Methylosinus trichosporium OB3b: one gene and its partner. The protein of the gene in region 1 interacts with the protein of each later gene in a pairwise test. Links are inferred from orthologs where the notes say so. Each region holds a gene or a part of one and is shown in the gene's direction. Other genes may lie near its edges.

What was found.
Region 2: the proteins of rplI (region 1) and lon interact in binary tests that used the Escherichia coli proteins (3 or more experiments, as listed by UniProt). The link is inferred for Methylosinus trichosporium OB3b from one-to-one orthologs.

Annotation. Positions count from the first base shown.
Region 1 is NZ_CP023737.1:417,769-423,876, forward strand. The notes cover bases 1,009-3,845. They hold rplI (50S ribosomal protein L9), read left to right. Parts: upstream 1,009-2,062; coding sequence 2,063-2,629; downstream 2,630-3,845. Other genes in these bases: CQW49_RS02015 (DUF2232 domain-containing protein), read left to right, coding at 1,009-2,017; CQW49_RS02025 (replicative DNA helicase), read left to right, coding at 2,928-3,845. Also shown: CQW49_RS02005 (ABC transporter permease), read left to right, coding at 1-459; CQW49_RS02010 (hypothetical protein), read right to left, coding at 518-805; more of CQW49_RS02015, read left to right, coding at 1,004-1,008; more of CQW49_RS02025, read left to right, coding at 3,846-4,433; CQW49_RS02030 (glutathione S-transferase family protein), read right to left, coding at 4,553-5,149; CQW49_RS02035 (class I SAM-dependent methyltransferase), read left to right, coding at 5,201-5,869; CQW49_RS02040 (Uma2 family endonuclease), read right to left, coding at 5,846-6,108.
Region 2 is NZ_CP023737.1:3,364,090-3,370,457, reverse strand. What follows is about bases 986-4,082. They hold lon (endopeptidase La), read left to right. Parts: upstream 986-1,372; coding sequence 1,373-3,793; downstream 3,794-4,082. Other genes in these bases: CQW49_RS16135 (HU family DNA-binding protein), read left to right, coding at 4,048-4,082; clpX (ATP-dependent Clp protease ATP-binding subunit ClpX), read left to right, coding at 986-1,122. Also shown: more of clpX, read left to right, coding at 1-985; more of CQW49_RS16135, read left to right, coding at 4,083-4,332; CQW49_RS16125 (COG3904 family protein), read left to right, coding at 4,625-5,284; CQW49_RS16120 (acyl-CoA carboxylase subunit beta), read left to right, coding at 5,334-6,368.

The DNA of each region.
Region 1 (6,108 bases):
AAGCGCTTTCCGATGATCGCCGCGCTGCGGGTGAAGGATGCGCTCGACGCCGTCGGGGAGATCGCGGATCGGCTGACCACGGCGGCGCGCGGCGCGGCGGCCATTGCGATTCTCACAGCCGCGCTGGCGCTCGGCAGCGCCGTCGCCGCCTCGCAGCAGACGCGGCTGCGCGACGCGGTGATTCTCTCGACGCTCGGCGCGACGCGCGGCTTTCTGATCAGCGCCTATGGAATCGAATTCGCGCTGCTCGGCGCCGCGGCAGGCGCGGTCGCCGTGGCGGCCGGCAGCGGCGCCGCGGCTTTCATCCTGACGACGCTGATGCGGATGGATTTCGTGTTCCGGCCCGGGCCGGTCGCCGCGACGATGCTCGGCGCGCTCGTCTTCGCCATCGCGCTCGGCCTCGCCGGCAGCTGGCGCGCGCTCGGGCGACGGCCGGGCGCGGCGCTGCGGCGCCGCTAGAGGTGGGCGAGCCTGACGGATCGCTCGCGAGAACCGTCGAATCGCCGTGAAACAACGCTCACCGCACGAATTTGAAGGCGGCGAGAAGGACGCCGGCGAGCGCGATCTGGGTTACGATGAGCCAGCGAACCATATCGACTTTGAGCTCGGCGAGCGCTTCCTTCAAATCGCTCTTCGTGACCAGCTCCTGGCTGGTCGCCTCGGCGAACGCTTCGGCGGCCGCTTTGGCTCGAGCATGCGTGAAGCCGCCGGCCTCGAGCTTCTCCACGAATTTCAAGTGTCGAATGCGACGCTCATTCTCGTCCCCTGCCTGGAAAATACGGACCGGCTTCGCCTTCGCGTCCATCTCTCTCGACCTTCGCTCTCGGCAGCCGAATCGAGCGCCGCCGGCGGGGCCACGGGGCGAAAATACGCCGAAACGCGCCCAAATCGACCGAAACCCTTGCTCCCGGGGCGCTGCGGCCTTAAAAGGCGGGCTTCGCGGCGTCCGGGAGGCTGGACGCGAGATAATCGCGCGCGCCCTCGCAGCTGTGTAAAATCGGACATGCCCCAACTTCTGCCCGAACGCAAGAAACCGCCGGCCCCGGACAAGGGCGATATTTCGCTGCCGAACATGTTCGCCCCGCTCGGCGGCGGCTTGGCGGCGGCTGCGGTCTTCGCCGTGCTCACCAAGGGCACGCTCGCCGGGCTGCTGCTCGCGCATCTCGCGCCGCTGCCGCTGATGATCGTCGCGCTCGGCTTCGGGCTGCGCCAAGGCGCCACCGCGGCCCTGATCGCGGCCGGGCTGCTGTCGATCTGGCCCAATCCGGCGTTCGGCCTCGTCTATGCCGGCATATTGGCGATCCCCGCCATTCTCGCCTGCTATATCGCGCTCGGCGCTCCATTCCGCGGCCGCGAGCTCGTCGCCGGCAATCGCGCCGCCATCGCCGTGCTCGGCGCGAGCGTCGCGCTGGCGGTAGCGTTCAGCGTCGCCGTCATCGCCGCGTCGATCTATTTCGGCAGCTTCGAGGAAGCGATCAACCCGCTGCGCGCCAAAGCGTTTCTGATCATCGAGGATATGTTCCGCGGCCAGGACCTCGGCGACCGCTTCGACGCTGCGCGCCTCTCCGGCGTCGCGGCTTTCGCCTTTCCGGCGACGATCGCCGGCTATGCGCTATTGATCTATTCGCTCAATCTCTGGTGCGCCGGGAAGCTGGTCAAGGCGTCGGGCCTGTTGTCGGCGAGCTGGCCGGACATCGCCGCCGAATTCACGCTGCCGCGCCCTGTCGCCGCCGTGTTCGTCGTCGCGGCGACCCTCGCCGCGGTCGGCGATCTCCCCGGCGAGATCGCCCTCATCGTCGCGGAGACGCTCGGCCTCGCGCTGGCGCTGCAAGGGCTCGCCGTCGCGCATATGCTGCTGCGCACCGCCAAGATCGGCACGGTCGCGCTGCTCGTCGCCTATTTCACGATCGGCCTGTTCGGCTGGCCGATCCTGCTGTTCACCGCCGTCGGCGTCGCCGACGCCGCCTTCTCCTTCCGCGCCCGCAAGCGGGCGGCCGCGCAGGAACGGCGCGGCTGACGAAGCGACGGGCGCAACATCAACGAGAGACATGAGGAGAAGACGATGGTCGAGGTGATTCTTCTGGAGCGCGTGGCCAAGCTCGGCCAGATGGGCGAGACTGTGCGCGTGCGCGACGGCTATGCCCGCAACTTCCTGCTTGCGCGCGGCAAGGCGATGCGCGCCACGGAATCGAACAAGAAACATTTCGAGACGCAGCGCGCCCAGATCGAGGCGCGCAATCTCACCGCCCGCAAGGAGGCCGAAGGGGTCGCCGAGAAGCTCGAGGGGCAGAGCTTCGTGATCATCCGCCAGGCGGGCGAGAGCGGCCATCTCTACGGCTCGGTGGCGACGCGCGACATCGCCGAGGCGGCGACCGCCGGCGGCTTCTCGCTCAGCCGCGACCAGATCGACCTGCAGCATCCGATCAAGGCGCTCGGCCTGCACACCGTGTCGGCGCATCTGCATCCCGAGATCGAGGTGAAGATCATCGTCAATGTCGCCCGCTCGACGGAAGAGGCCGAGCGCCAGGCGCGCGGCGAGGCCGCCGCGGCGCGCGAGGAGACGACGCTCGACGATCTCGGTCTCGAGGTCGGCGCGGCGCTCGCCGAGGCCGGCGACGTGGAGCTCTAAAAGTCTCGCTTCGGACCAACCGAATCAGCGACGGCCGGAGGCGAAAACGCCTTCGGCCGTTTGCTTCGGCGGCGCCGTTGCAGAACTGCCACACTCAACCGCAATTCCGCGAATCGTCGATTCATTTTCACTAAGCGTGTGGAAATGACTCACAAGCCCGTCGCAGCGCCGCGGCGGCGTGATGTTTGTCATTGGCGCCGCGCTCCCATTCGGGCAAAGTCCGCTCCGTCCTTTCGAGCGCTCGTCGCGTTTAGTCCTCACGGCGTCGAAGACATTTCAGCGCCAGACGCGAGAGACCATGCCAGCAATCGAACAATTGCCGGGCCTGCGGACATTGCAGGTCGCGCCGCTCGACGCCCCGAGCTATCGCACGCCGCCCCACAACATCGAGGCCGAGCAGGCGCTGCTCGGCGCCATATTGGTCAACAACGACGCCTTCGACCGCGTGTCGGATTTTCTGCAGGCCGCGCATTTCTCCGAGGAGCTGCACCGGCGCATCTTCGAGGTGTGCTCGCAGATCATCCGCGCCGGCCGCGTCGCGACGGTGGTGACGCTGAAGACGCATCTCGGCGACATCGAGCTGCCCGGCGGGCTGACGATGCAGGCCTATCTCGCCCGCCTCGCGCGCGAGGCGACGACGATCATCAATGCGGAGGATTACGGCCGCACCATTCACGATCTCGCGGTGCGGCGCGAATTGATCGTCATCGGCGAGGATGTCGTCAACGCAGCCTATGACGCGCCCATCGATTCGACCCCGCGCCAGCAGATCGAAGAGGCCGAGCGCCGCCTCTATTCGGTGGCCGAGACCGGCCGCTACGACGGCGGCTTCCAGCGCTTCTCCGACGCGCTCGTCACCGCCATCGACATGGCGAGCAGCGCCTATCAGCGCGACGGACATCTGTCCGGCACGGCGACGGGGCTCACCGATCTCGACGAGAAGATGGGCGGCCTGCAGCGCTCGGATCTCATCATTGTCGCCGGCCGCCCCGGCATGGGCAAGACCGCACTCGCCACCAATATCGCCTTCAACATCGCCAAGGCCTATCAGTCCGAGCAGCAGCCGGACGGCTCGCTGAAGACGGTGAATGGCGGGATCGTCGGCTTCTTCTCGCTCGAAATGTCGGCCGAGCAATTGGCGACGCGCGTCATCGCCGAGCAATCCGGCGTGGCCTCGTACAAGATCCGCCGCGGCGACATCAATGAGGATGACTTCCGCCGCATCACCGACGCGGCGCGCGAGATGCAGAGCATTCCCTTCTTCATCGACCAGACCGGCGGCATCTCCATCGCGCAGCTCACCGCGCGGGCGCGGCGCTTGAAGCGCCAGCGCGGGCTCGATCTGCTCGTCGTCGACTATCTGCAATTGCTGTCGGGCTCCAAGTCGCGCGGCGACAATCGCGTGCAGGAGCTGACCGAGATCACCACCGGATTGAAGGCGCTGGCCAAGGAGCTGGCCGTGCCGATCGTCGCATTGTCGCAGCTCTCGCGTCAGGTCGAATCGCGCGACGACAAGCGGCCGCAGCTCTCCGATCTTCGCGAATCGGGCTCGATCGAGCAGGACGCCGATGTGGTCATATTCGTCTATCGCGAGGAATATTATCTACGCAATCGCGAGCCGCGCGAAGGCACGGAGGAGCACATCACCTGGCAGAACGAGATGGAGCGCGTGCACGGCCGCGCCGAGGCGATTCTCGGCAAGCAACGCCACGGCCCGACCGGCACGGTGACGCTCGCCTTCGAGGCCGAGCTGACGCGCTTCTCCAATCTCGCCGAGGAGGACAAGCTGCCGGCGCGGATGTGAGGCGCGCGTCGGCGAGGACGCGCCCCGCCGCTCTGGATTGCTTCGCTTCGCTCCTCGCAATGACGGCCGTCATTGCGAGGAGCGAAGCGAAGCAATCCAGAGCGGTGGGGCCGAGTCTTTCAGGCGACGCGCGTCGCCTCGAAGGCCGGAACCGCGCGCGAAAATTCGTCGAGCCAGGCGACGAGCGCGGGATGCGCCGCGCGCCATTCGCCGCCGAAGCGATAATCGAGATAGCCGAGCGCGCAGGCGAGCGCGACATGACCCACCGTGACCGGAAAGGCCGGCGAGCGCGCGTTCAGCTCGGCGAGAGCGCGGTCGATCTTGCCCTGCTGCAAGGCGATCCATTTGGGGTCGCGCAAATTCTCCGGGCGCGTGACCTCGTAACGGATGAGCAGCGCCGCGTCATTGATTCCGTCGCCGAGCGATTGCAGCGTCAGTGCGGCGATGCGCGCGGCGGGATCAAGAGGGACGACCTTGCCGCCGCCGACGAGAAGATCGAAATAGTCGCAGATGACGCGGCTGTCATAGATCGTCTCACCCGTTTCGAGGATCAGCGTCGGCACCTTGCCGAGCGGGTTTTGCGCGCGCAGCGAATCCTCTGGATTGCTCGTGTCGGCGCCTTCGAGCGTCAGGCTCGGGCCGAGGCCGCAGAGCTCGGCCACGATTCGCGCCTTGCGGGCATAGGGCGAGGCCGCGGAATAGCGTAGGATAGGCATGACGTTCCTTCCTGATCGATACCGATGGACAGCGAATAAGGCTTTGAAGAGATGATCGCCAGTCCCGAAGACATCGAGGCCGGACAGGCCATCTACACGCCCCGCGTGCTGCAGCTCTATGATCTCGTCGTGCTCGGCCTTTCCAATCGCTTCGTCTGGAAATGTCCGACGCCGCGCCTCCTCGCTCATTACGATGCGCATGTGACGGGAAATCATCTCGATGTCGGCGTCGGCACGGGCTATTTTCTCGACCGCTGCCGCTTCCCCGCCGCTTCACCGCGCGTCGCGCTGATGGATCTCAATGACAATGCGCTGCGCTTTGCGGCCAATCGCGTTGCGCGTTATGCGCCGAAGACCTATCGGCGCAATGTGCTGGAGCCGATCGCCTTCGACGCCGAGCCCTTCGATTCGATCGGCGTCAATTATCTGCTGCACTGCCTGCCCGGGCCGATCGCGGAGAAGGCGATTCTCTTCGATCATCTGCGGCCGCTGATGCGCGACGGCGCGGTCCTCTTCGGGTCCACCCTGTTGCAGGGCGGCGTTGCGCGATCGGCGGCGGCGCGTCGGCTGATGGCGTTCTACAACGCCAAGGGCGTGTTCTCGAATGCGCGCGACGATCTCGACGGGCTGCGCAGCGCGCTCGAGGCGCGCTTTCGCGACGTGTCGATCGAGACAGTCGGCTGCGCGGCGCTTTTTTCAGCGCGCGTAGATCGCCGATAGCGGAAGCGAGAGGCCAGGCGGATCGAGCGCAATGTCGCCGTCATGATAGACGCGCGTCAGAATATCGCGCCCCTCCCCACGCCGCTGATGAATCACGCGCGGCGTATCGGGGTCGATGATGAGATAATGGGCGATGCTTGGAATGAGGAAATAGCCCTCGAGCTTGCCGAGCGCGTCATTGCGTCCGGTCGACGGCGAGAGCACTTCCACGACGATCAACGGCTCACGAACGAGCAGCG
Region 2 (6,368 bases), 2.9 Mb from region 1 along the record:
ATCCGCGAGGAGAACAAGTCCATCGTCAAGCAGCGCGACGGCATTCCGACGCCGCGCGAGATCTGCAAGGTGCTGGACGATTATGTGATCGGCCAGGCGCAGGCGAAACGCGTGCTGTCGGTCGCGGTGCACAACCACTATAAGCGGCTCAATCACGCGACCAAGCACGGCGACGTCGAGCTCGCCAAATCCAACATTCTGCTCATCGGCCCGACCGGCGTCGGCAAGACCATGCTGGCGCAGACGCTGGCGCGCATTCTCGATGTGCCCTTCACCATGGCCGACGCGACGACGCTCACCGAGGCGGGCTATGTCGGCGAGGATGTCGAGAACATCATTCTGAAGCTGCTGCAGGCCTCCGACTATAATGTCGAGCGGGCGCAGCGCGGCATCGTCTATGTCGACGAGATCGACAAGATCTCGCGCAAGTCCGACAATCCCTCGATCACCCGCGACGTGTCGGGCGAGGGCGTGCAGCAGGCGCTGCTGAAGATCATGGAAGGCACCATCGCCTCCGTGCCGCCGCAGGGCGGGCGCAAGCATCCGCAGCAGGAGTTTCTGCAGGTCGACACGACCAACATCCTGTTCATCTGCGGCGGCGCCTTCGCCGGACTCGAGAAGATCATCTCCTCGCGCGGCCGCGGCACCTCGATCGGCTTCGGCGCCACCGTGCAGGCGCCGGACGAGCGCCGCACCGGCGACATCTTCCGCCATGTGCAGCCGGAGGATCTGCTGAAGTTCGGCCTGATCCCGGAATTCGTCGGCCGTCTGCCGGTGATCGCGACGCTCGAGGATCTGGACGAGGAGGCGTTGAAGCGCATCCTCACCGAGCCGAAGAATGCGCTGGTGAAGCAATATCAGCGACTGTTCGAGATGGAGAGCACCGAGCTGACCTTCCAGGACGAGGCGCTCTCCTCGGTCGCGCGCAAGGCGATCGAGCGCCACACCGGCGCGCGCGGCCTGCGCTCGATCATGGAAGGCATTCTGCTCGACACGATGTTCGAGCTGCCGGGCCTCGAAGGCGTCGAGCAGGTCGTCATCGGTCCGGAAGTGGTCGAGGGCAAGGCGCGGCCGCTCTACATCTATGCCGAGCGCAACGAGAAGAGCGGCGCCAGCGCGTGACGCGAATTTCGGCAGGAGCGGCCGCATTCTTCGCCGCTCCCGCCCGCGACCAAGTCGCAGTCGGTTGTTTTTCCAGCGTTCTTGAAGTGCGGCGCCGCCAGGCCCATTTGTTGCGTAGAGCCTTCAAAGCGCGAGCGGCGAAGGCGGCTGTTTCAGTCGGCGACTAGCCCGGAACTTGCTTGCCTTCCATGCGTCATAGCCCCGCCACGACCCGCCCGTGCGGAGTGCGAAACGGAACAGGATACACGAAATGACGAACGAAAAGCGGAATTCCATCGCGCCCGGCGCGGTCGAGAGTTACCCGGTTCTGCCGCTGCGCGACATCGTGGTCTTTCCTCATATGATCGTTCCGCTGTTCGTCGCGCGTGAAAAATCGATTCACGCGCTCGAGGAGGTGACGAAATCCGATCGGCTGATTCTGCTCGCGACGCAGAAGAACGCCGGCGACGACGATCCGGCCGCCGATTCCATCTATCAGATCGGCACGCTCGCCTCGGTGCTGCAGCTGCTGAAGCTGCCCGACGGCACTGTGAAGGTGCTGGTGGAAGGCGTCGCACGCGCCAAGGTGCGCACCTACACGCGCACCGATGAATATTACGAGGCGGACGCCGAGACGCTGGGCGACGACACGGAAGCGCCCGTCGAGATCGAGGCGCTCGGCCGCTCGGTCATCGCCGAGTTCGATTCCTATGTGAAGCTCAACAAGAAGGTCTCGCCCGAGATCGCCAGCGCGGTCACGCAGATCGAGGATTTCTCCAAGCTCGCCGACACGGTCGCCTCGCATCTCTCGGTGAAGATCGCCGAGAAGCAGGATGTGCTGGAGACCATCTCCGTCGCCAAGCGTCTGGAGAAATGCCTCTCGCTGATGGAGAGCGAAATCTCCGTGCTGCAGGTGGAGAAGCGCATCCGCACGCGCGTCAAGCGCCAGATGGAGAAGACGCAGCGCGAGTATTATCTCAACGAGCAGATGAAGGCGATCCAGAAGGAGCTCGGCGACGAGGACGGCAAGGACGATCTCGCCGAGCTCGAGGAGCGGATCAAGAACACCAAGCTCTCGAAAGAGGCGCGCGACAAGGCGGTCGCCGAGTTCAAGAAGCTGCGTCAGATGTCGCCCATGTCGGCGGAAGCGACCGTCGTGCGCAATTATCTCGACTGGCTGCTGGCGCTGCCCTGGGGCAAGAAATCGAAGATCAAGCGCGATCTCGAGGCGGCGCAGGACGTGCTCGACACCGATCACTTCGGCCTCGACAAGGTCAAGGAGCGCATCCTCGAATATCTCGCCGTGCAGAGCCGTGCCAATAAGCTGACCGGTCCGATCCTGTGCCTCGTCGGCCCGCCCGGCGTCGGCAAGACATCGCTCGGCAAGTCGATCGCCAAGGCCACGGGCCGCGAGTTCGTGCGCATGTCGCTCGGCGGCGTGCGCGACGAGGCCGAGATCCGCGGCCACCGCCGCACCTATATCGGCTCCATGCCCGGCAAGATCATCCAGTCGATGCGCAAGGCCAAGACGTCCAACCCGCTCTTCCTGCTCGACGAGATCGACAAGATGGGCATGGACTTCCGCGGCGATCCGTCCTCCGCTCTGCTCGAGGTGCTCGATCCCGAGCAGAACGCCACTTTCGCCGATCACTATCTCGAGGTCGACTACGATCTGTCGAATGTCATGTTCGTGACGACGTCGAACACGTTGAACATCCCTGCGCCCTTGATGGACCGCATGGAGATCATCCGCATCGCCGGCTACACCGAGGACGAGAAGGCCGAGATCGCGCGCAAGCATCTCATTCCCAATGCGGTCAAGAAGCACGGCCTCTCCGCCGACGAATGGGCGATCGACGACGAAGCGCTGATGACGCTGATCCGCCGCTACACACGTGAAGCGGGCGTGCGCAGCCTCGAGCGCGAGATCTCCAATCTCGCCCGCAAGGCGGTGAAGGAGATTCTCCTCTCCAAGGAGAAGGGCAAGAAGGTTCGCGTCACCAACGACAACATCACCGATTACCTCGGCGTGCATAAGTTCCGCTATGGCGAGGCGGAGCTCGAGGATCAGGTGGGCGTCGTCACCGGCCTCGCGGTCACCGGCGTCGGCGGCGAGCTGCTGACGATCGAAGGCGTGATGATGCCGGGCAAGGGCAAGATGACCGTCACCGGCAATCTGCAGGATGTGATGAAGGAGTCGATCTCCGCGGCCGCCTCTTATGTGCGCTCCCGCGCCGTCGATTTCGGCATCGAGCCGCCGCTGTTCGACCGCCGCGACATCCACGTCCATGTGCCGGAAGGCGCGACGCCCAAGGACGGTCCCTCGGCCGGCACCGCCATGGCGACGACGATCGTGTCGATCCTCACCGGCATTCCGGTGCGTCGCGACATCGCCATGACCGGCGAGATCACGCTGCGCGGCCGCGTGCTGCCGATCGGCGGCCTGAAGGAGAAGCTGCTCGCGGCGCTGCGCGGCGGCCTCAAGAAGGTGCTGATCCCGGAGGAGAACGCCAAGGATCTGGCCGATATTCCGGACTCTGTGAAGAACGGCCTCGAGGTGGTGCCGGTCTCGCGCATGGACGAGGTGCTCGCGCATGCGCTCGTGCGTCAGCCGACGCCGATCGTCTGGGAGGAGCCCGCCCCGATCACGCGTGTGGTCGAGGAGGATGCGGCCGGCGTTCGCGCGCACTGATCGCCGAGGCTCGAGGCTCGCGCCGTGAGACATGCGGCGCGGGTCGATCAGCCGATCCGGGAATTCCAGAGCTTTGCGCGTAAAACAGCGCCCGCCGCCCCTGTTTCACAGGGATTGCGGCGGGTCGCGGCGTTCTAACCCTTGCTTTTGCTGACATTCCGGCACATCACTCTCGAACGCCGGGTTTGACGATTCGTGGCCGCTCGCCCTTTCGACGCCCGGCTCCCCGGCGGAAAGAGAAGGGATCTGAGACCATGGTCAACAAATTGGAGCTGGTCGAGCATGTCGCCGAGGCGACCGACACGTCGAAAGCCGCCGCCACCGCCGCCATCGACGCCGTTCTGGAAGGCATCACCATGGCCCTGAAGAAGGGCGAGGAAGTGCGGCTCGTCGGTTTCGGCACCTTTTCCGTCAAGAAGCGCGCCGCCGGCGTCGGCCGCAATCCGGCGACCGGCGAGGAGATCCAGATTCCCGAATCGACGAGCGCCCGCTTCAAGCCCGGCGCAACGCTGAAGGCGGCCCTCAACAAGACCAAGTGAGGATTGGAGCCTCGCGCCGCTCGTCGCCGAGCGGACCGATCTTCCACTCGCCGTCGGGGCGCGTCCCTCGCCGGCGGATGCTCATGACGGCCGGCGCCATCTTGCGCCGAAGGGCTCCTGTCCGTAAACCTGTCCCACGTTCTCCGGCTGCGGAGGACGCGACGGGCGGTTAGCTCAGTTGGTAGAGCGTCTCGCTTACACCGAGAGGGTCGGCGGTTCGAGTCCGTCACCGCCCACCAATTCAACGCGGGATCCTCGGAGTCGACACAGCGGAGCGCCGAGCGGGCATCGAATGAACATCCTCCCTGTCGTTCTCATCGCGCTGGCGGCGGCCGCCGCCGCAACAGCGCCGGTCCGCGCCGACGAAATGTCGTTTCGTCTGGTGACGCTGGCCGATTCCCATTGCGGCGGGCGCTGTCCGCAGGTGGTCGCGGCCGAGGGCGAGATCGTCGAGGACACGCCCGACGTCTTTTTGCGATTCCTGCGCAATCGCGCCAGCCGGGAGCCGTTGCGGAGCATCTTGCTCATCGATTCCCCCGGCGGCAAAGTCGTCGCCTCCATGTCGCTCGGCCAGGAGCTGCGCAAGCTCGGCATGGCGGTGGTGGTCGCGCGCGTCGGCGCCGAGGGCGGGCCGCTGGTGTCGGGCCGCTGCTATTCGGCCTGCGTCTATGCGCTGATGGGCGGGCTGAAGCGGGTCATTCCGCGCCAGAGCCGCGTCGGCGTCCACCGCATGTTCAATTATGTCGACGGCGTCGACCCGATGAGCGGCGAAGCCTTGCGCGAGCGCCGCTACGCCGACGGCGGGATGCGCAAGGCGCTGTCCCGCTACAGCGCCTCGATGGGGATCAGCCGCGACCTCATCGCGCTCGCCGAGCGCACATCTCCCGATCGCGTGCATCTGCTCACGGCCGCCGAGATCTCCCGCTGGCGTCTCGGCACGCCCAACCTGTAAAACAAGAACGAACGGCCCCGCAGCCGCTCCAACGAAGGTGAAGCGTTCCATGAAGCATATCATCGATGGTCTCGAACAGCGCCGCGATTCGGCGCGTCTCGGCGGCGGCGCCCGGCGCATCGACGCGCAGCATGCGCGCGGCAAGCTCACGGCGCGCGAGCGTATCGACCTTCTGCTCGATCACGGCTCCTTCGAAGAATTCGACATGTTCGTCGCGCATCGCTGCACGGACTTCGGCATGGACCAGGGCGAGAAGATCTCGGGCGACGGCGTCGTCACCGGCTGGGGCACGGTCAATGGCCGCGCCGTCTTCGTCTTCGCCAAGGATTTCACCGTCTTCGGCGGCTCGCTGTCGGAGACGCATGCGCAGAAGATCACCAAGCTGCAGGACATGGCGCTGAAGAACCGGGCGCCGATCATCGGCCTGTTCGACGCCGGCGGCGCGCGCATTCAGGAGGGCGTCGCGGCGCTCGGGGGCTATGGCGAGGTGTTCCAGCGCAATGTGCTGGCCTCCGGCGTCATTCCGCAGATTTCCGTCATCATGGGCCCCTGCGCCGGCGGCGACGTCTATTCGCCGGCGATGACCGACTTCATCTTCATGGTGCGCGACACGAGCTATATGTTCGTCACCGGCCCGGATGTGGTGAAGACCGTCACCAATGAGACGGTGACGGCGGAGGAGCTCGGCGGCGCCTCGGTGCATACGACCAAGAGCTCCATCGCCGACAAGGCCTATGACAATGACGTCGAGGCGCTGCTGCAGATGCGCCGGCTGATCGACTTCCTGCCCTCCTCCAACAAGGAGGACCCGCCGGAATGGCCGAGCTTCGACGAAACCGAGCGGCTCGACGCCTCGCTCGACACGCTCGTGCCCGACAATCCGAACAAGCCGTATGATATCAAAGAGCTGATCACCAAGATCGCCGATGAGGGCGATTTCTTCGAGATTCAGGAGACGCACGCCCGGAACATGGTGGTGGGCTTCGGCCGCATCGAGGGGCGCACGGTCGGCTTCGTCGCCAATCAGCCGATGGTGCTCGCCGGCGTGCTCGACATCGACGCTTCCAAGAAGGCGGCGCGCTTC